One region of the Metabacillus litoralis genome, then DNA from elsewhere that is predicted to be linked to it. Evidence: riboswitches for the same ligand, from Rfam matches in the RefSeq annotation. Region 1 holds a riboswitch; each other region holds the start of a gene.
What was found. Region 1 has a riboswitch for cyclic di-GMP ahead of D9842_RS17095 (DUF5667 domain-containing protein). Riboswitches for the same ligand answer to the same signal wherever they lie in the genome.
Positions count from the first base shown of each region.

Region 1 (4,290 bases):
TCTCTTAACTGAACAGGAGAATAACTCATTTTCTTTGATATTTGTAAACATAACAATGCCACGTTTACTGAGTGAGCATATTTTTCCAATCCTTCTGAAATAGAGGTTGTTGGGATTAAAATGATCGTTTTAAGAGCATTTACTTCTTGGATAAGAGTCATGGCAGCCTTTTGAATAGCTACGACATTTAATCTTTTTCCTTTTTTCACATCTTCAAATGCTTCTTGCACAACAGCAATAATATCCATCCAAGTTGGCATGTCCAGCATTTCATCTAATGTAATTCCATATGACTCAGCATCTTCTACCACAAGGGTTGTTACTCCAATTTCTTTAATACGTTCCAAATAGTTAGGGTGAATCGTACGTCCTGCTGCTAAAAGGATCCGTCTCATCCGATCATAAACAGGCATCGCCAATTGCATGGCCTGTGGGTTGTAATCCTCTATATCAATAAATCTCATGATATCCTCCTTGTTGCTACTCATCTAACTCGTATTACTAACTTATATCATATTTACGTTTATAGTTGAAGGGAAAAAGGAGTTGCCTTGGCAACCCCTAATAAAAGCATTACTCATCTTCATCTTCTTCTTCTTCTTCATCTTCTTCATCTTCTTGTTCTTTCTTTTTACGCTCTTCTGCTTTTTTACGTGCTTCTTCTTGCTTCTTTAACTCTTCTCGCTCACGTTCTTCCGCTTTCTTACGTGCTTCTTCTTGCTTCTTTAACTCTTCTCGCTCACGTTCTTCTGCTTTCTTACGTGCTTCTTCTTGCTTCTTCAGCTCTTCTCGCTCACGTTCTTCCGCCTTCTTACGTGCTTCTTCTTGCTTCTTCAACGCTTCTCGCTCACGTTCTTCCGCTTTCTCACGTGCTTCTTCTTGCTTCTTCAGCTCTTCTCGTTTTTGTTCTTCCACTTTACTCTCAAGCTCTTTACTAGAAGACTTTTCTTTTTCCTCTTCTTCGTTATCTTCTTCTACAGATACCTGTTTACTTTCATTTTCTATCTCCGTAGTCTTTTCTTCGATTTCTTCATCAATCTCTTCTATCATTTCTTCTGTTTCTTCAACAACATCCTTGCTTAGTTCTGCAAGCTCTTTGTTATACTCTTCTTCATCAATTTCTCCAGAAGAAAGCTTTTCTTCTAACTCAACTATATCTTCAGTCATTTCAAGCTCTTTCTTCTCTAGCTCAGCTAATTTTTTGTTTATTTTTTCCTCTAACTTTTCCTGTGCCTTTACAATATTTTTCTGAAGTGCCTCTTTAGCCTTTGGGTTTTCTATCTTTTCTATTGCAGCCTTTAAGGCAATAATGTTTGCTGATAGTTTTTCTTCTAGTTCAGCACGAAGAGAATCTGCCGTTCCATCTTCCTCAACAGTTGTTTCAGCTGATGGCTCCTCATCAACAGAGTCTGTTTGAGTTTCTTCTTGTTCTTCATTTTCAGTCGTTTCATATTTTGCTAATGCAGATTCTTGTTGCTCGATCGCTTTTTGAAGAACCTCATTGGCTGCTTCCTCTTCACCCTTCGCAATTAAAGCTAACGCCTCTTTAATCCGTTCTTCTGCAAAGCTAGCAAGCAATGATGCTTCCTTCTCTTCATCTAATGTAAAAGCCAATTGAACATTTTCTAATAGTTTTTTAGTAAAATAGAAGAAATCACCCGGAAGTAGCGATGGTGTACTCGTTTCCAATTCTAATTCGTCTGTTTCTACTGCTTCCTGGTCTACTGCTTCAGTTTCACCTTCTGTTTCTACTGCTTCCTCGTTTACCGCTTCAGTCTCATCTCCAGATTCCACTGTTTCCACATTCTGTTCAGAAGTTTGTTCTACTTGTTCAGTTGCTTCCTCTTCTACTGGACCATCTGTTTCTGCAAATGCAGGTCCTGTTCCTAGAGTAAACGCTAGTGCTGAAACCAAAACACTTGTTGATAAAACATTTCGAATACTTGTCAACATAAAAAACCCTCCAAATATAGTAATTAGGAAGGATTAAGAAGCAACTCATATGAGTTCATTCTCCATCCTTCAGCAATCCAGCCACCATAGATTTCTCCTTAGGTCTGTGACTTTGCGTCTCCATTTTTCAATGGATTTGCCTTTTTCAAATGAAGAACTTACAAAGTTCGACATTTTCTAGTTTAACTATACCATGTGAAATACATTGAATATAGTTTTAATTTCTTCCAATCGTTTCTTTAGAAGGAATTAATTACGCACGAAAAACCCGTCAATAAATATCGAAGGGCTTTTGTTAGCTTGTTGTATATTCGATCTTAGAATCCGCTAGATTTCCTATAATGAATTCTGCAGCTTCCTCTATTGCCTTACAAGAAAGATTTATTATTGAACAACCTACTTTTCCCATAATGTCTTCAGCATATTGTAATTCTTCCTGAATCCGTTCAATTTTTGCATAACTTGAGTCCGAAGATAACCCTAAATGCTTCAATCTTTCTACCCTTATTTCTCTTAGTTTCTCGGCTGACATCGTTAACCCGAAGCATTTTCCTTTTGATAGCTTAAAAAGTTCTTCAGGAGGAGAAACCTCAGGGACTAATGGGATATTTGCTACCTTAACCATTTTATGAGCCAAATACATCGACAATGGTGTCTTTAAAGTTCTTGAAACACCGATGAGAACGATATCCGCCTCCTTGATTCCACGCATATCCTTTCCATCGTCATATTGCACAGCAAATTCAATGGCTTCAATTCTACGAAAATAGGAGTTATCAGGTCCTTCTATTATACTTGGTTTTTGTACTGGTTGTTTATTAAGCTTATTTGCAAAGGTCTCCAATAGTGGACCAATTAAGTCAATCACCGTAACGTCTTCTTCATTCGCTTTATGATCAAAATGCTTTTTTAATAGCGGAGTAAAGAGTGCATAGGCAATGATAGAGTTGCTTAGCTTCGCGAGAGCAATCAGATCATTTATTTCTTCCTTATTTTCTATATAGGAGATTGTTTTAATGGTAACCTCTGTTCCGATAAATTGGGCAGCAACAGTTTTGACCAACAGCTCTGCTGTATCACCCAGTGAATCAGATAGAACATAGACAATGTCTTTTTCATTCACTTAAAATCACCTATTCTTTGAACTTATTATCTTCTGAAACATTAGCACATTCATCATGCCTAAGGTAATATACTGCTTACTCATACTCCTGAAAACTTCATGATTTATTTAGTAAAATCTACTATTCTGTTAACGATACTTGAAATCTTTGAAATCGACAAAACTCTACAAATATCGGGTAGTGACAGGCACCAAAAACTACTTCGCTAACCCCTGAGTCTTCAACGTTTCTTCAAGAGTAGAGATTACTTCTGATTCGTCTTCGCCGTTGGCAATAATTTTTATTGTTGCGCCTGATGGGATTCCGAGTGACATGACACCCATTATAGATTTTAGGTTTACTTGTTTTTCTTTGTATTCTAGCATAACCTCTGACTTGAATTTTGTTGCTGCACCAACTAGGGCTGTTGACGGACGTGCGTGAATACCTGCTTCATCAATGATTGTATACGTTTTTTCTACCATGTTAAATCCTCCATTAGCTTGTTTTTTCTAAATTTTATACATAATAAATAATGGGACGATCTACCGAAATATTTCGTCCCAATCGCTACATATTTAATCTAATAGTGCTTTTGCTGTTTGTTCATCTGTTATTAACACATGAACAAGCTTGCCTTCCAAAGCAGCTCTAATCGATTTTACCTTCTCTAGACCACAAGCTACGCCAACAACAAGAGGTATTTCTCTTAGTTTTTCTAATTCTAATGAAATCACTCGTTCGTTCCAAGAGCTGCTTGATGGTTTTCCTTCTTTGTTAATAAAGTTGTAGCAAATATCGCCTACCACATCTGTATCATCAAAATACTCGGTTTGCTCTTGACCTAAATACGAATGAACCATCGTTGAATGCTCAGGTGTAGCTCCAATCCCTACGATGGCAATATTAGACTTTTCACCCATCGTAAAAATTTCTTGAATGGATGTTTGTCTCATGAAAATGTCACGGGCTTCTTTAGAATCAACCATAACCGGGGCATGCAAAAGTCTGTATTGAGCTTGTAGGCTTTCTGCAAACTTTGCCACAATATGATTAGCGTGGATATCCACTCGCTCATTTCCCATTCCACCTACGATTGGTACAAATGTAACAGATGGAAAATGCTGATTTGTTGGAAGCGCTTTAGCCACCTCATGTAAAGTGGTTCCTGAAGAGATTCCAATTGTCTGACCATCACGAATCACTCTTAACAGATATTTACTAGCCGCAGCAC
Region 1 covers NZ_CP033043.1:3,461,350-3,465,639, forward strand. Annotated here, with positions in the region: gene D9842_RS17090 (HD-GYP domain-containing protein) at 1-464, opposite strand, end outside; gene D9842_RS17095 (DUF5667 domain-containing protein) at 574-1,953, opposite strand; cyclic di-GMP riboswitch class I at 2,022-2,104, opposite strand; gene D9842_RS17100 (pyruvate, water dikinase regulatory protein) at 2,249-3,076, opposite strand; gene D9842_RS17105 (phosphocarrier protein HPr) at 3,275-3,541, opposite strand; gene D9842_RS17110 (sugar-binding transcriptional regulator) at 3,635-4,290, opposite strand, start outside.

Region 2 (4,290 bases), 2.1 Mb from region 1:
AAAACCCTAAGTTCGACTAATTACTGTTCTACGACTATTGATTGTTTTTTAATAAATCCCGGATTTCTGTTAAGAGTTCCGTATTTTTATCAGTAGGTGCTGGCTTGTTGTCTTTCTCTGTTTCTTTCCTTTTGACATATTTGTTCATGACTCTGACAAAGAGGAAGATCGAAAAGGCAACAATCAGAAAGTCGACCACATTTTGTAAAAATTGACCATATTTAAGCTCTGCTTCCCCTATTTTTACGGTCAGATTTGTAAAATCAACTCCACCCATTAAAAGACCTACTAGTGGCATAATCATGTCATCAACAAGGGAAGAAACAATTTTCCCAAACGCTGCCCCAATTACAACCCCAACAGCCAGGTCCAGGACATTACCTTTCATGGCAAATTTCTTGAATTCATTCCACATACCTTTGTTCCACCCTTTCTTTTTAGATAGAGGTGATTATACTATGAAGGTGATGTGAAAACCAAATTTGATAAAAAATGTACACTTATATGGAAGCTAAATGGGCCTTTAAGTTAAGCAAGATAACATACTTAGTTACATCATAAAACGTAACATAATATTATTATGTTAACTTAAGAGTCAAGAAAGTAGAAAATCACTACAATTCCTACTTTCTTACTTTAAATTCTTATGTGATCCATCACAGTTAGGCATTCTTTTCGAAAGACCACATGTGCAATCAGTTAATCCCTTACCAATCAGAATTCGCTCAATACATTTCATAATCCTTGATTCTCTAGTTTTCGATTGTTTTGGCTGAGAGAAATGAAGAATATACGCTCTTTGTCGTCCCGGTGTTAATGCTTCAAAAGCCGTTTTCAAGGCAGGCAGCTCTTCAAATTTATGATGAAGCTCTTCAGGTATAGTAAACTCTGAATGCTCCTTAGCCTTCACTTCTAAACCCGCTTTTTCAACCTCAATAACTTCCAGGATATAAGCTTTCAAAATAGATTCCATTTCAATAATTTCTTGTAAATTTGTGAACCGAATTTGGCGAGCTGACTGGACATTCTCCGTTTGTTGAATGAGTATTTTCTGCGGATCCTTCAGCAAAGCACCTTTATGAAACAGAAGTGCACAGTAGTCTTTAAATCCATGGATTAACACAATATTTTTGCCATTTAACGTGTAACAAGGATGCTTCCACTTAAATTCTTCTGTTAACTCAGAGTCCTGAACGATCTCTCGTAGCTTCTCAAACTCTTCCTTCCACTTTTTCGCGGCACTTAAAAATTCATCAACTTTTGGATTTAAATTTGTATTGTTCATTTAGGTATACCTCATTTTAATTTTTCGGTCAGTAAAACAGCTAGAATTTCTCACTTTTGAATTTATAACAACACTTCTATTATATCAAGAAAATAGATAAAATACGGTTGGGATCGTTCCTTTTCTTGTAGTAACATAAAAAACGAGACTAAAGAATTAGCCTCGCAATTGTATTATGAATTTAAATTATTAGTAGGATTTCCATCCGCATCAGTACGTACATAACCTCCACCCTCTTCTTCACTCAGATTGACAGAAGTATCTCCATCTCCATCTCTCCAATAACCATCAATCCATACACCATCACGCCAATGACCTTCTACGTAATGAGGTTGTACATGGTGTGTTCCGGGTTGTTCTGATGTTTCTATTGAAGTTGCTGCTTCTGTGTGAGCCACATGAGGTTGGACTTGATGCACATTAGATGCTCCTTCTGTCCCTGCATTTGCTACATTTTGATGATCGTTAACTTGTTCAGCACCATCTGCTCCATCAACTAAATCGATCACCCCAACAGCAAGTGTCCCGATCGCCACTGTTTTTCCGATATCTCGTAATCCTTGCTTTACTTTTAGATCATCGCCGTCTCTAAATCCTTCATATGTAGATTTTCCACTATGATAGGTATTTTTAGCAGTGTGATAGACACCCTTTGCTGTTCTACCTATCGAATCCGCCATATCGTTTAATCCTTGATCCTTTTTATGTTTATCTTCTTGAATCAAACCTGATGCCGTATTCCATGCACCATCTGCCACTTGTCCGACCGTATCACCCGCAAATTCGGATGCTTTTTTAACCCCATCTCCTACTTCTTTAATAAACTTACTACCTGTTACATCTCCAACAACATTAACTGCCCCACCAATCACAGTTCCTGTTGCTTTACCTGCGAATTTACCAACATCTCTTAAAAATCCCATATATGTGTTCCTCCTCTATATTATAAGAATCAAAAAAGACCCACCCAAATAGGTGGATCATACCGACGTATCATTCTCCATCTTTTTAGGCGACTCGGCCACCATAGCATTTGCTTTAGGCCCGTAGTTTTGCGTCCCTACTTTTAAATAGGTTTGCCGTTATCTAATGGTGTGTATGTTATAGGATAATTTTACTAGATAATAGATTGTTTTTAAATAAAAATTTGCTAATAAATAATTATAATAGATTTGTCTTTGAGCTCTATTTTTAAGTATTTCGATGTAATTAGAATGGAATTCAAGTCATTGAGGTTTATTGGATTTCTTTCTTGATTTTTTCGAGTAAAAGATTTAAGCAAAATAAAAAAACACCCCCATGATTTATTGGAGGTAAGTACGTGTAGCCTTATTAAGAAGAATAAGCTCATCCAGTTTACTTTTTTATTTTGTAATTTTTATGATTCACAATCGTTTTCAGTGGTTCATTTTTTTCTTTTGACATACCGTAATCGACCATTACAGAATTTTCCCTAATCCCTAATACGACACCTTCATAGGTTTCACCCTCGCGTTTAAAGGATATTACATCACCAATTTTTGCAGTCGCCATTTATATCACCTCGCTTTTTTATCATGTCCAAAAAGGGCAATGAAATACGGACTTAATTTTCTATCATTTTGTATGAATACCCACTTTTCTTGATATTATAAATTATAACTTGATATTCCTCTGAGTTAGTTTAAGACTTATTGTGTATATCTGAATTAATTTATTATTAGGTGTGAGTCATCGAGATCAATTGGAACCCTGTTATAAATTAGTTCTAGCATTCCTTTACTACTTATTTAATATTAGCTAAACGAGAAGCACTATATGTTTCACCAATTTTAAACTTGAAGCCTTTCTCCCTAGTACCTACTCCATATTATCCTATTTATTAAATTCCTTAATTTCTCTCCACGAATTAAAGTAATTTGCATTTTGACCCTCTCTTTCATGGACTACTCGACTTTTCTTATCTTCAAACTGTTCTTTGTTCAAACAAGCAAATGATAAATCTTTGAAGTTATATCCAACAACAACATCCACATCTTTCATCTTTTGTTTTTGTACTTCGAAGGTTTCAAATGCATCGATTTTGTAAACTTGATATGGTAAGGTTGAATCTTTGTAGGCATTTTCGAATTGTAAATGCTTTACTCTAATCCTTACTACTTCCTTTTCACCTATTGGGACTGATATGTGATAAGGGAAATCATGATTAGACGTTCTAGACACTTTATAGCCTTCAGATTGTAATAGATCAGATACACGTTGTATAGCTATTTCTTGATCGTACTTTTTCATAGTGGTGTTCTTAATTCTAGGTAATTCAAGAACACTTTTATCAATACCAAAGGATAAATAATCTAAACCAAACTTCTTTTCCATCCCATTTGAAATCAATCTGGTTATCATTCTTATACGCTTTAATTCTTCAGTTTTAATAAAGAACTTACCTTTCAACCAACCATTAGCATCAGAATCTACCAAGAGCTGATTCATATCATCATAAATATTTAATGATTTTAAGAATTTTCCTTCTAATCTAAGTTCAACATATTTAATTGGTACTGGTTTTTTTTCATCATGAGGATATTTAATTCCCCCATATTGTATTGTTCCAATTTGTTCACTAGATTCGAATAGTTCCTTATGGGTAAATAGTTTAATTGATTCCTTACTTGATAATGGGACTTTGCATTGTAAATGAACCTGATTAAACAGAAAAATTATTTTCAAAAAGAACTTCTGTGCTTTTTCATATGGATGAATGGATTCACGCATAAAACTCCCCCACTTTCGACTTTAAGTATAAGATCATCTATTTCATTTCAAAATCAGCCTTACTCTCTCCCATATATGTAAGTACTCCATTGGTATATGTCAAAATTCAATTAGCTTTTTCGATTCGATCATTTTGTTGTTTTCTTTCTTCAACTACTTCATCCAAATACTGAGTATCTTCATTCAATTTCTTAGCTTGGCGAGCAACCAGTCGCATTTCTTCAAAGAAGTTTTTTGCTTTAATAATGCCAGGC
Region 2 covers NZ_CP033043.1:1,377,095-1,381,384, forward strand. Annotated here, with positions in the region: gene mscL (large conductance mechanosensitive channel protein MscL) at 35-415, opposite strand; gene D9842_RS06570 (DUF1801 domain-containing protein) at 632-1,285, opposite strand; gene D9842_RS06575 (hypothetical protein) at 1,459-2,208, opposite strand; cyclic di-GMP riboswitch class I at 2,294-2,376, opposite strand; gene D9842_RS06580 (DUF2187 family protein) at 2,642-2,818, opposite strand; gene D9842_RS06585 (hypothetical protein) at 3,140-4,036, opposite strand; gene D9842_RS06590 (UvrD-helicase domain-containing protein) at 4,143-4,290, opposite strand, start outside.
Region 2: it holds a riboswitch for cyclic di-GMP, as region 1 does, so the genes downstream of both, D9842_RS06575 (hypothetical protein) here and D9842_RS17095 (DUF5667 domain-containing protein) in region 1, are expected to answer to the same signal.

Region 3 (4,290 bases), 180 kb from region 1:
GAACCAATGTACGGTCCACTTTATTTACCACGTAAATTTAAAATTGGTATTGCGGTACCACCATCAAATGATGTGGATATTTTTTCTCAAGACTTAGGCTATATCGCCGTTGTTGAAAACGACAAGCTTGTTGGTTTTAACGTAGCAATTGGCGGTGGTATGGGAATGAGTCATGGTGATAAAGAAACATATCCACAGCTTGCGAAAGTTATTGGTTTCATTAAACCAGAACAGGCTTATGATGTAGCAGAAAAGATTATTACAATTCAACGTGACTATGGAAATCGTTCTGTACGTAAAAATGCACGTTTCAAATATACGGTCGATCGCCTAGGACTTGAAAACGTAAAAGAAGAGTTAGAAAATCGTCTTGGCTGGAGTTTAGAAGAAGCGAAGCCATTCACTTTCGATCATAACGGAGATCGCTATGGTTGGGAAAAAGGTGTGAAAGGAAAATGGAACTTCACGCTATTTATTGAAGGTGGACGTGTAACAGATTATGACGACTACAAGCTTATGACAGGTATTAGAGAAATTGCTAAAATTCACACAGGTGACTTCCGTTTAACAGCAAACCAAAACCTGATCATTGGAAATGTATCAAGTCAGAAAAAGAAAAAAATCAGTGAACTTATTGAAAAATACGGTTTAACTGATGGTAAGCATTATTCGGCATTACGTCGTAGTGCATTAGCATGTGTTGCTTTACCAACATGTGGTCTAGCAATGGCTGAAGCAGAACGTTACTTACCAAAATTAATTGATAAAATCGATGAGATTGTGGATCAAAACGGTTTAAAAGATAAAGAAATTACCATTCGTATGACAGGCTGTCCAAACGGATGTGCCCGTCACGCATTAGGTGAAATCGGCTTTATCGGTAAAGCACCTGGTAAATACAATATGTATCTTGGTGCAGCACATGACGGAAGCCGTTTAAGCAAAATGTACCGTGAAAACATTGGTGAAGAAGAAATTTTAAAAGAGCTAAATACGATTATCCCTCGCTATGCGAAGGAACGTGAAGAAAATGAGCACTTTGGGGACTTTGTCATTCGCGCAGGTATTATCGGAGAAACAACAGACGGAACGAACTTCCACGATTAATATAGGAAAAAGACAGGGGGATCCCTGTCTTTTTTTATACATTCATGAATTGGCCTTGGAAGTAAGCCGATTATCTATTATTTGAAAAAAAGGTTTTTCTATGATATATTATCTTTAATTCAAGATATTTTATTTAGAGATATTTTGTGAGGAATGTTACTAACAACTTGTAGTTAAAATATAAACAATACAAAATAATGGAGGATCACAATGAATCAATTAAAAGGTATTCATCATGTAACGGCTATAACAAGTAGTGCTGAGAAAAATTATGAGTTCTTCACATATGTGTTAGGAATGCGTTTAGTTAAGAAAACTGTAAATCAGGATGATATCCAGACATATCACTTATTTTTTGCTGATGATGTAGGAAGTGCAGGGACTGACATGACATTCTTTGACTTCCCTGGAATTCCAAAAGGAGTACACGGGACAAATGAAATTTCCAAAACATCATTTCGAGTTCCAACAGATGCTTCATTGGATTATTGGGTAAAACGTTTTGATCGCCTGGAAGTTAAACACACAGGAATTAAAGAGCAGTTTGGGAAAAAATCATTATCCTTTGTAGACTTCGATGATCAACAATATCAATTAATTTCAGATGAAAAAAATGAAGGAGTTGCCTCTGGTACACCATGGCAAAAAGGGCCGATTCCTCTAGAGCATGCTATTACTGGTTTAGGACCTATTTTCATTCGAGTAAATAATGTGGAACAAATGAAAGAGGTACTAGAGAAAGCACTTGGCTTTAAGGAAGTGGCACAGGAAGGATCATTTCACCTATTTGAAGTTGGCGAAGGGGGAAATGGAGCACAGGTCATTTTAGAGCATAATGATGTACTCCCTCATGGAATTCAGGGCTATGGCACTGTTCATCATGTTGCCTTCCGTGTTGAAGACCGCGTAGTGTTAGAAGAGTGGATTAGTCATATGCAAAGCATCGGTTTTCCAACTTCAGGCTATGTGAATCGTCACTTCTTCGAATCACTATATGCAAGAGTTGCACCCCATATACTTTTTGAATTTGCAACTGATGGACCAGGCTTTATGGGAGATGAACCTTATGAAACTCTAGGAGAAAAGCTGTCATTACCTCCATTTCTAGAGCCAAAACGGGAACAAATTGAAAAGCTGGTTCGTCCAATTGATACTGTTCGTAGTACAAAGGAGATCGTAAAGGAATAGGAAAAAAGGAGGAGAACCTTTATAGGTTTTCCTTTTTAAAATTAGCTATAAACAAAGAATTCATATTACTTGTAGATTTATCCATATTAGTATAGAATAGGTTTATAGGTAAAAAGTATCAAGGAATATATTCCTGTATTTCTCAACTCCAACTAAATAGTTAAGGGCAAATCTACTGAAAGGTAGAGACGCAAAGCTACAGGGGCTAAGTTCTGAGGAATATGCTTGCCAGTTACCGATTTAATATAAAGAAGAACTAATCGGTGGATTAGTTCTTTTTTTAGGAGCGATGACGGTCTTGTATAGTGATCTATCAACATTTGAAAATCAAAAACGAAAGCTGTATTTATATGTCATACCTATTGTTTTACTGTCTCTATTATTTGGTCTTCATAGTTGGAATGAATTTAACTTTCTAGATAGAACTATAGTAGCTTCATACTTAATCCTTTTTATAAGTTCCTACTTTTTAATCTTGAAGAGAATTTTCTTTAGAGTCGTTGAACTTACAATTTTTATATCAGTGTCTATTGTTCACTTATTGCTAACATACTGGTCTTTACATGTGGAAAGTGTTCAGAGTCAACATTATTCGATTAGTGATGCTGCAGTTTGGACACCGATGATTTATATTTATATTTTTATTACATTCTATGGAATTTACGGAATCGTGTTATCCATTGTTTTATGGTCTATGACAACAGCAATCATTCTATCTTCTTTGAGCATTATACAGGTTGATATGATTAACTCACTTATAAACTACCAGTTAGCAATGTTTGTTTATATTGTTATACTTTTTTTCGCTAGAAAAGGCCTTGATGCATCTGTTAGGACTTCAATGCTTGAGCAAATGGCTTTTAAGGATATGTTAACCGGTATTGAGAATAGACGGGCTGTTCACCAGTTGTTTGAAAAGCTTAATTCTGAAAGTAAAACGTATTCTATTATCTTTTTTGATATTGATTATTTCAAAAAAGTGAATGATCAGTATGGACATAGTGTCGGTGATTCAGTTTTAATAGAAATTTCTAGGATCATTAGTTGTGGTTTAAACAAAAGCGATTTTTTTGCTCGGTGGGGTGGAGAAGAATTCATTGTCATTACAAAAAAAGAGACGATTGATAAAACATTAAAGCTAGCTGAAAAGCTAAAACTCTTAATTAGCCAACATCAGTTTAAGGTAGTAGGAAAACTTACTGCAAGCTTTGGTATATCCGAGTCTCAACCAGGCCAACTAGCTGAACTAGTATTAGAACAGGCAGACCAAGCTTTGTATTCAGCAAAGGCTAGTGGGCGAAATAAAATTATGATGTTTGGTGAGCAAGGCGAAAATAAAAAAGAGATTCCCTCCTGACAATTTTAACGTTATACTTACTTTTGTGGTTTAACGATTAAAAGAATGATAGGAGCTTACAAGATGGATATTCTTACACTCTTAAAGGCTGTTATACTTGGCTTAGTAGAAGGGTTAACTGAATTTGCACCCGTTTCTTCAACTGGTCATATGATTATTGTCGACGATATGTGGTTACAATCGGAAGATTTTTTAGGTAAATATGTAGCAAATACGTTTAAAATTGTTATACAACTAGGCTCCATTTTAGCTGTAGTGGTCGTCTTTAAGGACCGCTTTATCCAAATGTTGGGTTTAGGTAGATTGAGCAAAAAAACAGCTGAATCTACGGAAGGAACAAGACGTTTAAAGCTTACTCAAGTCATTGTAGGCTTAATCCCAGCCGGTGTGCTAGGTGTTCTTTTCGAGGATTATATTGATGAACATTTATTTTCTATTACAACTGTGTTAATCGGTTTAGTTGTTGGGGCAGTCTTAATGATCGCAGCCGATCTTTTTGGTCCAAAGGAAGTAAAAATTGAGACAGTTGATCAAATTACTTATAAACAAGCATTTTCTGTTGGATTAATACAATGTCTTTCATTATGGCCTGGATTTTCACGTTCTGGATCAACCATTTCAGGAGGAGTTCTACTCGG
Region 3 covers NZ_CP033043.1:3,276,839-3,281,128, reverse strand. Annotated here, with positions in the region: gene cysI (assimilatory sulfite reductase (NADPH) hemoprotein subunit) at 1-1,107, shown strand, start outside; gene D9842_RS16325 (ring-cleaving dioxygenase) at 1,318-2,295, shown strand; cyclic di-GMP riboswitch class I at 2,451-2,535, shown strand; gene D9842_RS16320 (GGDEF domain-containing protein) at 2,594-3,652, shown strand; gene D9842_RS16315 (undecaprenyl-diphosphate phosphatase) at 3,716-4,290, shown strand, end outside.
Region 3: it holds a riboswitch for cyclic di-GMP, as region 1 does, so the genes downstream of both, D9842_RS16320 (GGDEF domain-containing protein) here and D9842_RS17095 (DUF5667 domain-containing protein) in region 1, are expected to answer to the same signal.